Nisaea sediminum: one gene and its partner. The protein of the gene in region 1 interacts with the protein of each later gene in a pairwise test. Links are inferred from orthologs where the notes say so. Each region holds a gene or a part of one and is shown in the gene's direction. Other genes may lie near its edges.

Region 1 (7,868 bases):
ACGTCGATCTGCCAGGCATGGCCCTGGAACTGGAACAGCACCAGCGAGACCATGACCATGAGCCCGACGGCGAGGAGCATCCGTGTGGATGCTTCATGCTTGGCTTTCCATGCCGCGAGCCCGCAGACCGTCGCCGTCGCGATCGCGCCAGCTAGAGGGGCGAGCAGGGGGGCCGAGAATACAAGGCCCAATCCCGCGATCAAAGCGATGTGCGCGGTGATGAAGAGGGCGAGAAAACTGACCGATTTGGCGCGGATCGAATCCAGCGTGTTCATTTTCATAAATCCTTTTGGAGCGGAAAGCGGGTGCCGCCTTTGACGCCTATGCAACCGAAGAGCCCGCCGGGATCGACGACCGCCCAAGCGCCCGCATTGCGCAGGCGTTCGGACGCGTCGGGCCGTTCGAGCCGGACAAGCGCGATGTTGTTTGTGCCGCCATGGCGCAGCATGGAGCCGCCGGCTTCGGACACCGCACCGAGAACGGAAGATTTGTCGAACCAGGGAGGAAAAATTGCCGCGACCGTCTGGTCGGACCTGACAGGCGCCGTAAGCATCAGCCCGGCGAGGAACGCCGAACTGACAATCAACAATGCCACCGCACCGACCGCGTCACGCAAGTCGCTTTCCTCTTCGAGTTCTGAAGTGAACGGAGGACTCCTGCCTCAACCGATGCAGGATTTAAGCAACTCTACGTAAAAATACACTTAATGGGCCGGTAACCTTAGCAATCTGTTCCTACATCGCGGTGCCGCCGATGGTCACGCCCGTCATCTTCAGCGTGGGCTGTCCGACGCCGACCGGAACGCCCTGGCCGCTCTTGCCGCAGGTCCCGATCCCGTCGTCCAGCGCAAGGTCATTGCCGATCATCGTGATCTGGTTCATCGCGTCCGGGCCGTTGCCGATCAGGGTCGCGCCTTTGACCGGGGCGCCGATCTTGCCGTCCTCGATCAGATAGGCCTCGCTGGCGGAGAACACGAACTTGCCGGAGGTGATGTCGACCTGGCCGCCGGCAAAGTTGACCGCATAGAGACCTTTCTTCACGGAGGCGAGGATCTCGCCCGGGTCCTTGTCGCCGGCTTCCATGAAGGTGTTGGTCATGCGCGGCATCGGATGGTGCGCGAAGCTTTGGCGCCGTCCGTTGCCGGTCGGCTCCATGCCCATCAGGCGCGCATTCTGCCGGTCCTGCATGTAGCCGACGAGGATGCCGTCCTCGATCAGCACGTTGCGCTGGCTGCGCGTGCCCTCGTCGTCGATGCTGATCGAACCGCGGCGGTCGTGGATGGTGCCGTCATCGACCACGGTGACGCCCTTGGCGGCGACGCGCTGGCCGATCATTCCGGAAAAGGTCGAGGTTTTCTTGCGGTTGAAGTCGCCTTCCAGTCCGTGGCCGACCGCCTCGTGCAGCATGACGCCCGGCCAGCCGTTGCCGAGCACCACTTCCATCTCGCCCGCCGGGGCGGCGACGGAGGAGAGGTTCACCTCGGCGATCCGCATCGCCTCGTCGACCTGGGCCTTCCACTTCTCCGGCGTCAGGTAGAGATCGTAGGCGACCCGGCCGCCGGCACCGCAGCCGCCGGTCTCCATCCGGTCGCCTTCCGCCATCACGACGGAGACATTGAGACGCACCAGCGGACGGATATCCGCGACCCGGTGCCCGCCGGCGCGGATGATCTGCACCGCCTGCCAGGAGCCGGCCAGCGAGGCACTGACCTGTTTCACGCGAGGGTCTCTGGCGCGGGCGTAGGCGTCGATTTCCTTCAGCAGATCGACCTTGTCGGCAAACGGCGTCAAGGCAAGAGGGTTGGCGTCGGTGTAGAGCGTGGCGTTGCTGGCGGCGGGCGGGGCGGCGAGGGTGCCGCCATGGCCGTGACGGACACTGGAGACGGTGTCCGCCGCGCGCTTGATGGCCTCCTCGGAAAGATCGGAGGCATGCGCGTAGCCGTGCGCTTCTCCGGCGATCGCGCGCAGGCCGAAGCCCTGGGTCGAATCAAAGGAGGCGGTCTTCAGGCGGCCGTCATCGAAAGCAAGGCTCTCGCTCTGGCGGTATTCGAGGAACAGCTCACCGTCGTCCGCGCCGTGCAGCGCCTCGTCGACGAGGCGGCCGACCCGGTCGAGATCCATGCCGCTGCGCTCGAAAAACAGTTCGTCCGTCTTGCCAAGGTCGCTCATTGAGTCCGCTCCTGAAATGTCCCGCGCGGGTGCGGGGCGCCGGTATGGGCTTGATCTTTCCGATAGCATATGGTCCCAAGCACGGGAAAGTCACGGTGCGCCCTTGCGGAAGAGCGCGGCGCCCGTCCGTTGCAAGAGGCGCGTCACTTCGTCGCGGATCGCTGGACCGCCCCGTGCCGGAGATCGAATTGTCTTCACGCAATGAGGCGGACGGTGTATTGCGATACCCTTGTGAAGGGCCGCGCCTGACGCTAAAAACGGCCCCGAGTACGAATATTGCGGAGAGAACGGACACCATGAGGCTTTTTAACCGGGCAATCTCCAGCCTCGCGCATCTCGCGGCGCTGCCCCTCCTGTTGGTCGCAACGCTGGCTCAGCCCGCCGGCGCCGAAGAAATCCGCATGCCCCAGCCCTACCAGCTGGGTTTGCAGGATCCGGTCTCGCCGGTCGGTGTTCACATCGGTGAATTCCACACCTACTTGCTCTACCTGATTTTCGCGATCTCGCTCTTCGTGCTCGCGCTGCTGGTTTATGTCTGTTTCCGCTACCGCGCTTCGGCCAACCCGAACCCGTCCCGGACCTCGCACAACACGCTGATCGAGATCCTCTGGACCGCGGTTCCGGTCATTATTCTTGTGGTGGTCGCGATCCCGTCTTTCAAGAACCTCTACTATCTTGATCGTGCGGTCGATCCGGACATGACCATCAAGGTCACCGGAAACCAGTGGTACTGGTCCTACGAATATCCGGACGAGCAGATCGTCTTCGACAGCTACCTGCTTGAGGGCGAGGACCTGCAGAAGGTGAACGGCCACCGTCTGCTCGACGTCGACAATCCGCTTGTCGTTCCGACGGGCAAGAAGATCCAGATCCTGGTGACCAGCAACGACGTCTTCCATTCCTTCTTCGTTCCGTCCGCGGTGGTGCAGATCTATGCCGTCGGCGGCCGCACCAACGAGACCTGGATGCAGTTCGACAAGGAAGGCACCTTCTACGGCCAGTGCAACCAGATCTGCGGTCCGCGTCACGCCTACATGCCCATCGTTGTCAAGGCCCTCTCCGAGGCCGACTACGCCGAATGGCTGAAGGGGGCGAAGGATAAATTCGCGATGAACAACGATGCGCCGGTCCGCGTCGCCGTTAACGCCAACTAACAACCACGCTATTGGGAGAGACCGATATGAGTGCCGCGCACGCTCACGCTGATGACCATGGGGTGCCGACGGGTATCCGGCGCTGGTTGTATTCGACCAACCACAAAGACATCGGCACGATGTACCTGATCTTCGCGATCATCGCCGGCTTAATCGGCGGCGCGATGTCCATCTACATGCGGATGGAGCTCCAGAATCCGGGCGTCCAGTTCATGGAAAACGGCCAGGTCTGGAACGTCTTCACCACGGCCCATGGCCTGATCATGGTGTTCTTCCTGGTCATGCCGGCGCTGATCGGAGGCTTCGGCAACTGGTTCGTGCCGCTCATGATCGGTGCGCCGGACATGGCCTTCCCGCGGATGAACAACATCAGCTTCTGGCTGCTGATCCCGGCCTTCCTGCTGCTCTTCCTGTCGGTCTTCGCCGATGGCGGCGCGGGCGTGGGCTGGACGATCTACCCGCCGATGTCGAGCAAGCTCGGCACGCCTGGCCCGTCCATGGACATGGCGATCCTGTCGCTGCACCTTGCCGGTGCCTCCTCGATCCTCGGCGCCAGCAACTTCATCACCACGATCTTCAACATGCGCGCACCGGGCATGACGCTGCACAAGATGCCGCTCTTCGTCTGGTCGATCCTGATCACGGCGTTCCTGCTGCTGTTGGCGCTTCCGGTCCTGGCCGGCGCCATCACCATGCTGCTGACCGACCGCAACTTCGGCACGGCCTTCTTCGACCCGTCCGGCGGCGGTGATCCGATCCTGTTCCTGCACCTCTTCTGGTTCTTCGGCCATCCCGAGGTGTACATCATGATCCTGCCGGCCTTCGGCATCATCAGCCACGTGGTCTCGACCTTCTCGCGCAAGCCGGTCTTCGGCTATCTCGGCATGGCCTACGCGATGGTCTCCATCGGCTTCGTCGGCTTCATCGTCTGGGCGCACCACATGTACACGGTGGGCCTCGATGTCGACACGCGGGCCTATTTCACGGCGGCGACCATGGTTATCGCGGTGCCGACCGGTGTGAAGATCTTCTCCTGGATCGCGACCATGTGGGGCGGGTCGATCTCGTTCCGCGTCCCGATGATCTGGGCGATCGGCTTCATCTTCCTCTTCACGGTCGGCGGCGTCACCGGCGTGGTGCTGGCCAATGCCGGCGTCGACGTGGTGCTGCACAACACCTACTACGTGATCGCGCACTTCCACTACGTGCTGTCGCTGGGCGCGGTCTTCGCGCTGTTCTGCGGGTTCTATTACTGGTTCCCGAAAATGTCCGGCTACCACTACAACGGCTTCCTGGCCCGGGTGCATTTCTGGATCATGTTCATCGGTGCGAACCTGACCTTCTTCCCGATGCACTTCCTCGGGCTGGCGGGCATGCCGCGGCGCTACATCGATTATCCGGATGCGCTGCACGGCTGGAACTACGTGGCTTCGATCGGCGCCTATATGGGCGGTGCCGCAACCCTGCTGTTCCTCTTCATCGTCTTCGAGGCGTTCATGAAGAAGCGGGTCGCCGGCGACAATCCGTGGGGCGAAAGCGCGGACACTCTCGAGTGGACCGTGTCCTCCCCGCCGCCGTTCCACACCTTCGACGAGCTGCCGCGGATCAAGTGATCCGCGGCGCCTCGCGGCGCTGATTTCAGAGCGGACCGAAGCGAGAAAGGTTCTCTTGCGTGTCTGACACTTCCATCGAGCTCAAAGCGGCGGCACCGACCGCCGCTTCGGCGTCTGAAGCGATCCGGGACTACCTGTCGCTGCTGAAGCCGCGGGTGATGTCGCTTGTCGTCTTCACCGGGTTCGTCGGCCTCTATCTCGCCCCGGGCGAGCTCAATCCTGGCCTGGCGGCCGTTGCGGTGCTCTGCATCGCGATCGGAGCGGGCGCGTCCGGTGCGATCAACATGTGGTACGACCGTGATATCGACGCCGTCATGGCGCGGACGCGCGGCCGGCCGATCCCCATGGGCAAGGTCGGCGCCGACGAGGCGCTCGCCTTCGGCGTCATCCTGTCCGGCTTTTCCGTCATGGTGATGGGGCTCGCGACCAACTGGGTCGCGGCCGCGCTGCTGGCCGGCACGATCGGCTTCTATGTCTTCATCTATACGATGTGGCTGAAGCGCCGCACGCCGCAGAACATCGTCATCGGCGGTGCCTCGGGCGCGCTCCCGCCGGTGATCGGCTGGGCCGCCGTGACCGGCGACGTCACTCTGCTGCCGCTGGTCATGTTCCTGATCATCTTCATGTGGACGCCGCCACATTTCTGGGCGCTCTCGCTCTATCGTTCCGGCGACTACGAAGCCGCGGGCGTACCCATGCTGCCGGTGGTCTCCGGCCGGCGCGAAACCCAGAAGCAGATCCTGATCTACACCCTGCTGCTGGTACCGATCACCCTGCTTCCGGCCGCGTTCGACTCCATAGGTCTGCTGACTTACGGCCTGCCAGCCGCGGCGTTCGGTCTGGTCTTCACGCTTTCCGCATGGCGCGTGTTCCGCGATGCCAGCGAGAGGAACTGCCGCCGTTTGTTCGGCTATTCCATTCTCTATCTCTTCGTGATTTTCACGCTGCTGATCATCGATCGGGCGGCAGGGGCATGAGTGCGATGAGCGACGATCAGAAACCGGAAACCAGAGAGGAATTCTATGCCCGCAAGAAGGGCAAGAATCTCGCCATTCTGGCTTGTATCATTGCGTTCTTCGTCCTGTTCTACGTCATCACCATCCTGAAGATGGGTTGAGCCATGACGGAACCGACGGAACGTAAGCGGAGCAATGCGCGGGTCGGCCTGGCACTGGGTGCGCTGGTCCTCAGCATGGTCGGCGTTTCCTTTGCCGCGGTTCCGCTCTACGACCTGTTCTGCCGGGTCACCGGCTTCGGCGGCACCACGCAGATCGCGGACGGCGCCAATGCGGAGATCCTCGACCGGAAGGTCACGGTTCGGTTCGACGCGAGCGTGCAGCCGGACCTGAAATGGTCCTTCCGGCCGGTCCAGACATCGGTCGAACTCAAGATCGGGGAAACCAAGCTCGCCTTCTATGAGGCGGTGAACAACGGCGACGAGCCGATCGTCGGGACGGCGACCTTCAACGTGACGCCGGACAAGGCCGGGATCTATTTCGACAAGATCGACTGCTTCTGCTTCACCGAGCAGGTGCTGCAACCGGGTCAGCGGGTCGACATGCCGGTCTCTTTCTATATCGACCCGGACATGGACAAGGACGTAAAGATGGACGGGGTGACGACGATTACCTTGTCCTACACCTTCTACAAAGCACAGGATCAGTCCGGAGCAACAGCCGCGCGGAACCAGGCCGCCCTGAAAGAGACAGGGGCCGGGGCGCGCGGCGCGACGGACATCAAGGGATAATCAAGGAGAGGAAGGCGCGCAAAACGCCGGACTGAAGGGGAAAGATAATGAGCGGACATCCACAGCATTCCTACCATCTCGTCGAACCGAGCCCGTGGCCCTTTGTCGGATCCATGTCCGGCTTCATCACCGCGGTCGGCGCCGTCATGTTCATGCATGAATATGCGTTCGGCGGGTACATCCTGATCGCCGGCCTGCTCTCGATCATGATGACCATGTTCTTCTGGTGGCGCGACGTGGTGCGCGAGGCCGAGTATCAGGGCCATCACACCTCGATCGTCCAGCTCGGTATGCGCTACGGCATGATCCTCTTCATCGCCTCCGAGGTGATGTTCTTCGCCGCCTTCTTCTGGGCTTTCTTCGACAGTTCGCTCTATCCGGATACCGGTGTCTGGCCGCCGGAAGGCATCGTGCCGTTCGACGCCTGGGACCTGCCGCTGATCAACACCATGATTCTGTTGCTCTCTGGCTGCACGGTGACCTGGGCGCACCACGCGCTGATCGAGAACAAGCGGGACCAGTTCCAGCTCGGCCTCGGCATCACCATCCTGCTCGGCGCGGCTTTCACGGCGCTGCAGGCCTTCGAGTACAGCCACGCGGCCTTCGGGTTTACCGACGGCATCTACGCCTCGACCTTCTATCTTGCGACCGGCTTCCACGGCTTCCACGTGATCATCGGAACGACCTTCCTGACGGTCTGCTGGTTCCGCGGCCGCGCCGGCCATTTCAAGCCGGACCATCATTTCGGCTTCGAGGCGGCGGCCTGGTACTGGCACTTCGTCGACGTGGTCTGGCTGTTCCTGTTCGTCTGCGTCTACTGGTGGGGCGGCTGACGGCCGGTATGGGATCGATGCGGGAGGATAGCGCGTGAGCGAGCCTTACTATCCCCCGCTGTCCCCGCTATCGACCGGGCTCTCCTGCACCTGTCCGCGCTGTGGCAAGGGGAGCCTGTTCGAGGGCTTTCTAAAGGTCCGCGACGTCTGCGCGAACTGCGGGCTGGACCTGAAGAACGAAGACAGCGGTGACGGTCCCGCTGTCTTCATCATTTTCGTGCTCGGGGGGACCGTCGTGCCCCTCGCGCTCTGGATCGAGACGCTGTTCGAACCGCCGCTCTGGGTGCATGCCGTGCTCTGGAGCGCCGTGGTTCTCGGCGGCACCGTGGCGCTGCTACGGCCTTTGAAGGCCT
Region 2 (3,042 bases), on another replicon or contig:
CGTGGGGGAAGACGTCCTTCGGCCAGACGCTGTAGCCGAGCCGCCACCCGGTCATGGCATAGGTCTTTGACCAGCCGTCGAGCAGGATCAGACGGTCTGCGATCTCGGGATATTGCAGGAGGCTGACATGCTCGCGGTCGTCGTAGAGCATCTCGCTGTAGATCTCGTCGCTCATGATCGCGACGTCGGGCCAGGCCTGCAGGCCGGCGACCAGTTTGTCGAACTCTTCCCGCGGGACGACGCCGCCGGTCGGGTTGGCCGGGCTGTTGACGATGATCAGCCGGGTCCGGCTGGTGATCCCGGCGAGCACTTCTTCGGCGGAGAATGCGAAGCCGTTCTCTTCGCGCAGCGGGATCGAGACCGCCTTCGCGCCGGAGAATTCGATCGCCGACTTGTAGATCGGGAAGCCGGGATCCGGGAACATGATTTCCGCGCCTTCCTCGCCGAAGATCATCATCGCGAGGAACATGGTGACCTTGCCGCCGGGAACCACCAGCACGCGCCCCGGATCGACCGCGACGCCGTGCCGCCGCTCGAGATTGGCGGCGACCGCTTCCCGCAGGGCCGGGATACCGTTGGCTGGGGTATAGCCGTGATGACCGTCATGCAGCGCCTTGACCGCGGCCTCGACGATATTGTCGGGCGTCCGGAAATCGGGCTGGCCGATGCCGAGATTGATGATGCTCTTGCCCTCAGCCGCGAGCTGGTTGGCGCGCGCCAGCACTGAGAAGGCCGTTTCCGTCCCGAGATGGTTGAGCCGTTCCGCCAGCTTCGTCATATCCCTGTTCCTTCCGAATTTATCGGCGAATTATTGTTTTCTCCGGCGACCTTATAACGGCGAGTCCGGACACTCACAATCTGCCGTTTCGCCGCGTGGAAGCGGGAAACCTTGCCAAGGGCTTGGCCTTGGGCTAATCGCCATCGCTCTCTTTTGCCTGGGCCCTTGCCGGAGTGACCCCGATGAAGCCTGCCAACAGTCTGCTTTCCTCTTACGGAACCACCGTATTCGAGGTCATGTCGCGGTTGGCGATCGAGCACGGATCGATCAACCTGGGGCAGGGTTTTCCGGACGATCTCGGCCCGGATCCGGTGCTGAAGAAGGCCTCCGACTTCCTCTTCGACCGCCCGAACCAGTATCCGCCGATGCTCGGTGTTCCCGAGCTCCGTCAGGCCGTCGCCAAGCATAACAAGCGGTTCTACGGGCTGGATGTGGACTGGCAGACGGAAGTCATGGTCAGCACGGGTGCGACAGAAGGTCTCGCGGCCTGTTTCTTCGGCCTGATCGAGCCCGGCGACGAGGTCGTGCTGATCGAGCCGACCTATGACTGCTATCTGCCGATTATCCGCCGTGCGGGCGGTATTCCGCGCGTCGTCACCCTGCGTCCTCCGGAATGGAAACTCGATGTCGCCGCGTTGAAGGCGGCGTTCAGCGAGAAAACCAAGCTGCTGGTGCTGAACTCGCCGATGAACCCGGCCTCGAAGGTCTTCACCGGGGAAGAGTTGAAAGCGATCGCCGAGACCGTGATCGCGCATGATTGCTACGCGGTCTGTGACGAGGTCTACGAGCACATGGCCTTTGACGGCCGCCGCCACCATCCGCTGATGGCGCTTCCGGGCATGCGCGAGCGTACCGTGCGGATTGGCTCGGCCGGCAAGACCTTCTCGCTGACGGGCTGGAAGGTCGGCTACCTGACCGCGCCGGCGGAACTGTTGCAGCCGATAGCCAAGGCGCATCAGTTCCTCGTCTTCACCACCGCGCCTAACCTGCAGCGCGCTGTCGCCTTCGGGCTCGAACAGGATGACAGTTATTTTAACGGGTTGCGCGACTCCATGCAGGCGAAGAGGGACCGGCTCGCGGAAGGCCTCAGCAAGATCAGCGGCATCGACTGCGTTGAATGCGAAGGCACTTACTTCCAGTTCGTCGACATTTCTGGGCTCGGCTTCGACGGCGACGATGTCGCCTTCTGCCGCCACATCACCACCGAGGCGGGGGTGACGGCCGTGCCGGTCAGCGCCTTCTTCCACGGTGAAGCGCCGAAGAACTTCATTCGTTTCTGTTTCGCCAAGAAGGACGTCATTCTGGACGACGCGGTCGCACGGCTCGCGGCCCATTTCGGCGGCTAGAAAATAGAGGTCAAATCGCTCGGTAAATCGGTTGACGGGCCAACCGTGTTACAGTAGGTAATCGGCCCTCGCGGTGACGCGAGCGAACATGTGGCGGGTGTAGCTCAGCTGGTTAGAGCGCCAGATTGTGGATCTGGAGGTCGTGGGTTCAAGACCCATCACTCGCCCCATTTTCTCCTCAGGATCATTTTCCGACAGAACGCGCGCCGGCAATGCCGAGGGCGAGCCATCCGGCCATGAAGCAGGCGCCTCCGAACGGTGCGAGCGCAGTCGTCGTTGCGCCGCCGCTGAAGGCGCTTGCATAGAGCGATCCGGAAAAGAACGCGGTTCCGGCAATGAAAAGCACAGCGGCGCCGAGCGGCAGCCGTGCTGGTGCACACCCGGCGAGCAGCAGTGACGCCGCCAGACCCGCGAGATGGACCAGGTGATAGAGCAGGGCGGCCTCGAAGCGGTCATGGGCGACCTGATCGAAACCCGCTGCATGCGCCCCGTAGGCCCCGAGCGCTACCGCCGAAAGACCGAGCAGGCCGAGGGTGAGCCAGAGAAATCTTGTCAGAATAAACATCTACAGGTCCGGTGCCGGTCGCGGTTGAGGCGGATAAGCGCATTCCAAGGGGCGAACTCTCGACATATCCTTCGGTGATGACAAGAGTTTGCGGCTGCGGCGAATTGCCGGGCCGGGACTGGATGGGGAGAGCTGACGTGGACGAGCTGGCGCTGCTCACCGTCTCTGAAATGGCAGAGGCGGACCGGGGAACGATCGAGGGCGGGGTACCCGGCATCGATCTGATGGAGGCGGCCGGCAAGTCCGTTGCGGATGCAATCATGGCCCGGTTTTCGCCCCGGCGGACTCTGGTCGCCTGCGGCCCGGGAAATAACGGCGGCGACGGTTTCGTCGTCGCGCGATTGCTGCGCGCG

What was found.
Region 2: the proteins of ctaD (region 1) and IG122_RS03290 interact in binary tests that used the Escherichia coli proteins (3 or more experiments, as listed by UniProt). The link is inferred for Nisaea sediminum from one-to-one orthologs.

The regions. Positions count from the first base shown.
Region 1 is NZ_JACZCQ010000006.1:342,845-350,712, reverse strand. Bases 2,741-5,641 are described here. They hold ctaD (cytochrome c oxidase subunit I), read left to right. Parts: upstream 2,741-3,348; coding sequence 3,349-4,935; downstream 4,936-5,641. Other genes in these bases: IG122_RS13715 (heme o synthase), read left to right, coding at 4,995-5,641; coxB (cytochrome c oxidase subunit II), read left to right, coding at 2,741-3,322. Also shown: IG122_RS13740 (methyl-accepting chemotaxis protein), read right to left, coding at 1-275; IG122_RS13735 (hypothetical protein), read right to left, coding at 278-616; metalloprotease TldD, read right to left, coding at 735-2,168; more of coxB, read left to right, coding at 2,465-2,740; more of IG122_RS13715, read left to right, coding at 5,642-5,912; IG122_RS13710 (hypothetical protein), read left to right, coding at 5,909-6,052; IG122_RS13705 (cytochrome c oxidase assembly protein), read left to right, coding at 6,056-6,682; IG122_RS13700 (cytochrome c oxidase subunit 3), read left to right, coding at 6,730-7,515; IG122_RS13695 (DUF983 domain-containing protein), read left to right, coding at 7,550-7,868. UniProt on the Escherichia coli protein: Cytochrome bo(3) ubiquinol oxidase is the terminal enzyme in the aerobic respiratory chain of E.coli that predominates when cells are grown at high aeration.
Region 2 is NZ_JACZCQ010000001.1:695,196-698,237, forward strand. Bases 188-3,042 are described here. They hold IG122_RS03290 (aminotransferase), read left to right. Parts: upstream 188-960; coding sequence 961-2,124; downstream 2,125-3,042. Other genes in these bases: IG122_RS03285 (pyridoxal phosphate-dependent aminotransferase), read right to left, coding at 188-778; IG122_RS03300 (DUF423 domain-containing protein), read right to left, coding at 2,309-2,689; IG122_RS03305 (NAD(P)H-hydrate dehydratase), read left to right, coding at 2,827-3,042. Outside these bases: more of IG122_RS03285, read right to left, coding at 1-187. UniProt on the Escherichia coli protein: Shows aminotransferase activity with methionine and histidine as substrates, and to a lesser extent also with phenylalanine.